3 regions of the Cobetia sp. Dlab-2-AX genome follow, and region 2 is predicted to be linked to each of the others. Evidence: predicted binding sites of a transcription regulator. Region 2 holds the regulator's gene; each other region holds the start of a gene.
What was found. The regulator sigma-54, encoded in region 2, starts transcription at its own class of promoters, with help from an activator protein. The targets are predictions, from matches to a motif close to TGGCACNNNNNTTGCTNT.

Region 1: a site for sigma-54 is predicted at 1,149-1,166, ahead of NH396_RS11175 (DUF3305 domain-containing protein). Genes of this name have one in related genera too.
Region 3: a site for sigma-54 is predicted at 1,061-1,078, ahead of NH396_RS03505 (dimethylamine monooxygenase subunit DmmA family protein). Genes of this name have one in related genera too.

What each region holds. Positions count from the first base shown of each region.
Region 1 is NZ_JAMXRV010000006.1:17,853-20,119, reverse strand. It holds gene NH396_RS11185 (helix-turn-helix transcriptional regulator) at 1-85, opposite strand, end outside; gene NH396_RS11180 (formate dehydrogenase accessory sulfurtransferase FdhD) at 85-1,020, opposite strand; gene NH396_RS11175 (DUF3305 domain-containing protein) at 1,229-1,786, shown strand; gene NH396_RS11170 (DUF3306 domain-containing protein) at 1,783-2,267, shown strand, end outside.
Region 2 is NZ_JAMXRV010000003.1:111,026-113,292, forward strand. It holds gene raiA (ribosome-associated translation inhibitor RaiA) at 1-100, opposite strand, end outside; gene NH396_RS06145 (RNA polymerase factor sigma-54) at 761-2,209, opposite strand.
Region 3 is NZ_JAMXRV010000002.1:92,834-95,100, reverse strand. It holds gene NH396_RS03510 (FMN-binding glutamate synthase family protein) at 1-600, shown strand, start outside; gene NH396_RS03505 (dimethylamine monooxygenase subunit DmmA family protein) at 1,163-1,849, shown strand; gene NH396_RS03500 (PDR/VanB family oxidoreductase) at 1,834-2,267, shown strand, end outside.

The DNA of each region.
Region 1 (2,267 bases), on a different contig from region 2:
CGGCAGAGCTGTCTGAAGGTGTGCCGAGTTCAGAGGAAAAGCCCTGTGAGAATATGACGCCCAGCGGCGAAGAAAGACGACTCATCACTGCCCCTCCTTGTCGTGCCCGGCTGCGCAGGCTGATGAAGATGGCTTGCCTGACGCGTCATGGCGCGATGACTTGAGAGCGTCACCTGCACGCAGCGGCGGGATGGCGTCCAGCACCAGCCGCCCGGCAGGGTCCACCGCCTGGAAGTGGCGCCCCTTGGCGCGCGCGATCAACAGCACGCCAAAGCGTTCCGCCAGCTCCACCCCCTTCTGCGTGACGCCGGAGCGTGAGACCAGCACCGAGATCCCCGCCTGAGCCACCTTCAGTACCATCTCGGAGGTCAGGCGGCCGGTGGTGTAGAAGATGTTGGCCCCCTGATAATCACTGGCATCATCACTCAGGGGCGCCAACCAGCTCAGCCCCGCCAGCGTATCGACGGCGTTGTGGCGGCCGACATCCTCGATGAACGCCAACACCTCATCATCCCGACACAGGGCGCAACCGTGAACCGCACCGGCCTTGCGATAGGTCGCGTTGTGCGCCGCCAGCGCCTCCAGCAGGCGATACAACAAGGCCTGACTGAAGGGGCCTGCGTCCAGCGAGGCCAGTGATTGGCGCTCCAGCAGATTGCCGAACACAGTGCCCTGCCCACAGCCGGTGGTCACGGTGCGCTTGCCGAGGCGCTGCTCGATATCCTCGGGCAGATGACGCGTCACCACCGAGGCGCTCTCGACTTCCCAGTCCACCTGCAGCGCTTCGAGGTCCTCAAGCTCACCCAGCAGTCCCTGATTGCGCAGATAACCGGCCACCAGCGCCTCAGGTTCGGCACCCAGGGTCATCAAGGTGACGATCTCGCGCCGATTGAGATAGATGGTCAGCGAGCGCTCGGCGGCAATGGACTGCTGATGACGCTCACCGCGCTCATCCATGACTTCGATGTCCAGCGTAGTGGGTAGTGTGGCGCGACTGATCGCTGGCCGTGCAGAGGGCATCATGAACTCGGGTCTCCCTGATCGAGCCGGTTGGAATGGCAATTCTTGCGCTGAATCGCCGTAGAGTACCAGTCCGATGGCAGAGCTGTCCCCGCACTGACTGATGAAGACCCTGATATCGCAAGCGCCGGCATGTATCTTGCAAACCAGCACCATCGCAGCATTCTTTTCAGACCCGCTTGCGGGTACAGCAGTGAACAAGGAAGCCATGTCTGAATCCATCCCTCCCCGCAGTGAAGACACCCGCTGGTTGAGCATCACCCTGGCACCCACCACGCAGAAACTGGGGCGTTTCAGCATCGACACCTGGCGGATTGCCGACCTATCCCCCTCTGCAACGCCAGAGGCGAACACGTACGCAGCAGAGCCTGCCGCCGCTGAAGAAGTGGCGCATCGCCGCATCCTGCCGCTGCAGCTTCACCTGACTGAGCGCACCGATTACCGCTACAACCTGCGCTGCGAGCAGCCGCGCCTGTTCGTCCAATGCGATGAGCGCGAAGCCGACGGCATGCAGCCCCGCGTGGTGACGGCCTGCCAGGAGGTGGCATCACAGTGGATGGATGGCGACCAGCTGGTGCTGGACGTGCCGATGCCCCCTGCCTTGATGGTGTGGCTGGAAGCCTACCTCGCGCGTCACGGTGAGCGCATCGACGAAGGCAAGAAGAAGAAACGCAAGGGCGCCGGGCGCGCCAGTCAGGCAGAGCAGCCCGCCGCGACACCCCACAGGGCGCATCAGCCCGGTAATGGTACGGAAAGCACGTCATGAGCCAGCACGACGATAACGCAAGCCCGGCCAATGAAGGCCTGTTCTCGCGCTGGTCACGCCGCAAGCAAGGCGACACCCGCCGAGAAGACCAACTGGCACAGCCGGACAGCGCCGTGGGAACCAAAGACGACACCCTCCCGCCCTCACAGGCGGAAGTCGTCTCTGACCATAGCGCTGACACCTCAGCAGCGCGCGGCTCGGAGCACGAAGCCCCGAGCGGCGATAGCTCCTCCAGAGCAGAGCAGGCATCAGAACAGGCAGCCGCCGAGAACGCTCAGCACGCATCGGACGCAGATAATGCTGAAACGCCAACCATCGAGCTGCCAGACCCCGACACCCTGACCCCAGACGCCGACATCAGTGCCTTCATGCAGAGCGGCGTAGACCCGGCGCTACGCCAGCGTGCGCTGCGACGCATCTTCATGGGTGGCGAGCACTCGGTGCGCGATGGGCTGGATGACTACGACCAGGACTTTTCCAA
Region 2 (2,267 bases):
TGTTGTCGTAATGCCGTTCGAGGCGGGCGAGCTTCTCGTTGACGTAATCGCGGAGAGGATCGGTAAGTTCCACATGATGCCCGGTAATATTCACTTGCATGGACACGCTCCTTTATCCAGCGGGTTGCCATTCAATTGTAACCCTTTTTGACTACGAGCAAACCCTGATCGGACGCTCTGCAACAGGCTTGACGGCCGCCGTCTGGCGATGTTTTCGCGCCCTTGCCAGCGGCGTCAGATGTCGTGAGCGTCTGTACCGACAATGCCCAAGCTTTGCGCAAAGATCAACGCTGCGCTGCATCGTGGCTCAGTGCTTGTCTTCAACTCAATGAAGGGTAGCGGAATGGACTTCAAGGTCACGCTTGAAGGGTGGTGCATGAAAGGCGCGCAAGAAGGCGGGTTTTCGTCGCCAATCCCTGCATGTACGCCGCCTTTCAGGCGCCTGGGTTGCGTGGAGCAAGCAGCGTGCCGGAAGGATCACCGAGTGTCATCCCGGTGCAATACGGCCAAAAGTGACTTTAAAAACATGCGATTGACGGTAAATGATGCTGCCGGAATGATGGATTTTTGCCAACATCCTGCGCGCCGTCATGGGCCATGATGGGTCATTGACGAGTGGTTGACGGCATGACAGGGCGCGCAACAGGCGCGCCGGTGTCAGTAATGTCAGAGGCTGGTGAGAGAGAAAACCAGCGTCTGAGGTTGGCGGCGGCTGCCATTGTGGAGGTGAAAGCAGGGCATGGCAGCTGCAGGTGATGCCTCAGGCCAGACGCTTGCGCTCGCTGGAGGATGGGATGCCCATCGCTTCGCGATACTTGGCCACGGTACGGCGTGCGACCTCGATGCCATCGCTGGCGAGCAGATCGACCAGGCGTGAGTCGGAGAGAGGCTTGCGAGCCGGTTCTTCCGCAATCAGCTTGCGGATGCGGGCACGAATGGCGGTGCTTGAGTGGGCGTCGCCACTGCCGCTGCCACCGACCTGGCTCGAGAAGAAGAACTTGAGCTCGAAGACGCCGCGCGGGGTGTGGATGTATTTCTGGGTCGTGACCCGCGAGATGGTCGATTCGTGCATCTCGACCACTTCGGCGATGTTGGCCAGAATCAGTGGCTTCATGCCTTCCTCGCCTTGCTCGAGGAAGTCGATCTGGCGCGCCATGATCTCGCGGCCGACCTTGAGCAGGGTGTCATTGCGTGATGACAGGCTCTTCATCAGCCAGCGCGCTTCCTGCAGGTTGTCCTTGAGGAAGGTGTTGTCGGCGGACTTGTCGGCACGCTTTATCAGTGCGGCGTATTCCGGCTGGATGCGCAGCTTGGGCAGCGCTTCCGGGTTGAGCTCGACCTGCCAGCCGTGGCGGGTATAACGCACCAGCAGATCAGGGATCACGTAATCGCTGGCGGGCTCGCCCCAGGCGGATGCCGGACGCGGATCGAGCGCGCGCACCAGGCGGATGACGTGGTCCAGCTCGTCATCGTCAAGGCTCAGTCGGCGCTTGAGCAGCTTGCGGTCATCGTTGCCCAGTGCCTCGAGGAATTGACGTACCAGGCGACGCGCCTGCGCCAGCAGCGGCAGATCATCCGGCAGCAGCGCCAGTTGCAGCAGCAGGCACTCGCGCAGGTCGCGGGCGAAGACGCCGGTCGGGTCGAACTGCTGCAGACGCAGCAGTACCTGCTCGAGCTCGGAGGCCTTGAGACCGGGCAGGCCCTGGCCGCGCAGACCATCGACCAGCTCATCGAGTGACAGGCTCAGGTAACCGGCACCGTCGACGGCATCGATCAGGCTCTCCGCCATCTGGCGTTCACGGCCATCGAGGTCGGTCATCGCCAGCTGCCAGCGCAGGTGGTCCTGCAGGCTCTCGACACTGGTATTGCGATCGAAGTCCGGCCCTTCTTCGCTCCCGCTGCCACTGCCGGAGCTGGTCAGGCTACCGGCGTGGTCCTGGTAGAGGTCCGACCAGTCACTGTCGAGGGGGTATTCCTCGGGAATCTCGCTTGAGGAGTCGGCAGTGGAGATCTCGCTCGTATCCTGTGTCTCGATGACATCCAGCGACTCGTAGTCCTCGTCGAGCTCCAACATCGGGTTGGACTCGAGGGCTTGCTGAATCTCCTGACGCAGATCGAGCGTCGACAGCTGCAGCAGCTGGATCGCTTGCTGAAGCTGCGGCGTCATGGTCAGCGAGGTGCCGAGGCGGAGTTGCAGGGTGGGTTTCATGGAGTCAGTCAATTCACGGCAAAGGAACGTGCTTACTACGCTATACCGTGACTCGGGG
Region 3 (2,267 bases), on a different contig from region 2:
GCGGTGAAGGCGGGCGCGGATGTCATCGTGCTGGATGGCATGCAGGGCGGTACCGCCGCCACTCAGGATGTCTTCATCGAACACGTCGGCATTCCGACCATGGCCGCCATTCCTCAGGCCACTCAGGCTCTGCAGGAAATGGGCCTGCACCGTGAGGTGCAGCTGATCGTCTCCGGCGGGATTCGCAACGGCGCCGATGTGGCCAAGGCGATCGCGTTAGGTGCCGACGCCGTGGCCATCGGCACCGCCGCCTTGATTGCGCTGGGCGACAACCATCCGCGCTACGCTGAGGAGTACAAAAAGCTGGGATCCGCCGCCGGTTTCTATGATGACTTCCAGGATGGCAAGTGCCCGGCCGGTATCTCCACCCAGGACCCGGAGTTGAGCCAGCGACTGGACCCGGCCGCAGCCGGAAAGCGTCTGGCCAACTACCTGCGTGTGTTGACACTGGAAGCCCAGACTTTGGCACGTGCCTGTGGCAAGTCGCATCTGCACCACCTGGAACCAGAAGATCTGGTCGCCCTGAACGTGGAAGCCGCGGCCATGGCCCGGGTGCCGCTGGCGGGCACCAACTGGGTGCCGGGACAGGGTGGATATTGATGACATGATCTTTATTGTGCGTATGCCATTGCGCATGTTTGATGTGGCAATGTGACCTGACGATATCGAGTCATAAAAGCGCCTCACCCCTCCGGTGAGGCGCTTTCTTTTGTGCTGAGTCAAACCAAGGAATCCGTCCAATATCATGCAAGCGAAAGCGCGTCAGAATGCTGGCGACGGAGTAGCACATGGTGTCGTTTCGAATGAAAGGTCGTGATTTTATCAAGGCATATTTTTCTATTCTTTCAGGATATTGTGGTTGTTTAGTGAGGAAGATGTCAGGCGTAGGGGTTGGCTTGTGGAGTGAGGTTGAATCAGGGCAATAATGGTGAATACAAGCCGTTTTTCCTGAGTTTAGTGTACTGTTTTGGTGCGTGAATGTACCCATTGTTTGTTCATATATAAAGTGGGGTTTTTAGGCGGTTTTTTCGGGTATATCGAGCAATGTATTTGCCGTCAATGGCACGAAATGTGCTCAAGAAATTGAGTGGTAGTCGGATGCGCGTCATCGTCAAGACGGCGGCATTACAACAAGGACAATTTCTCAGAGCAGGGTCGTGTCATGAAAAGCCCGCAATCATCCTCTGTCACTGCCGGGATTCGAAGTCGGCAACACTATCCACGCATCGAGGCGCTGCCCGATGCCCAACGCTATCTGGTGGCGTGCCAGTCTCCCGAGAGCCTGCCAGGCACTGGTGAGGCGGGGGGCAACGCCCGTCAGCAGCTGCAGTTGCATTGTCAGCTGATCAGTACGCTGCTCGATCAGCTCGGCAGCCACGAGGTGGGAGGCGCCGTGCAATCCGCTCCGGCAACAGAGGCGTTGCCCACGGGGCCCGCCGACAACGCCCGCCTGCATCGCTGGCATGACGTCGATGACCGTCCAAAGGCCTGCGAGGCAGTGGTCGGCGCCATCAGCGAGATCGGTGTCACGGGGTGTCTGGTCATCATCGGCAGTGAGCATTTTGTGTGGCAGGTCGCCAATCTGGCTCAGCAGCAGGGGCTGCTGCTGGATGACATGGTGATGCTGCCGGTCGCTGCCCTGGGGCGGCATATGTTCTGCGTGCACTGTCAGCAAGTCAGTGGGCATGTCATCCACTCGCCGTCAGCCTGTGATGGTTGCGGCCTGATGCTGGAAGTGCGTGATCATTTTTCCAAGCGTCTCGGCGCCTACATGGGCGTGCGAATCGATGCGGAAGCCCCGGGAGAGATTCCCCCACAAGAGGAGGTGACACCATGTCTCGCTTCATGAAGGCGCGGGTCGTCGCGGTTGATCAGCTCAGCAGCAGCGTGCGTCGGCTTACTCTGGTGCCTGCCGATGAGGCTTCCCCCTTCACGCCGTTCTCGCCGGGCAGTCATGTGGTGCTGGGTATCCCGGGAGAGGGGCGGGTGTGTCGCAACGCCTACTCATTGATCAGCCCGCCGGATGATCCCTCGCATTACTGCATCGCGGTGCGTCGACAGCCGGTCTCGCGTGGTGGCTCCGAAGCCATCCATTCCCGCGTGCAGGTCGGCGACGAGCTGGAACTCAGCCCGCCGGCCAACCTGTTTCTGCCGCACTGGCAGGCACGCCATCATCTGATGTTGGCAGGGGGCATCGGCATCACGCCGTTTCTGTCCTACCTGCCGGAGCTTGAGCGACGTGACGCAAGCTGGGAGCTGCACCTGCG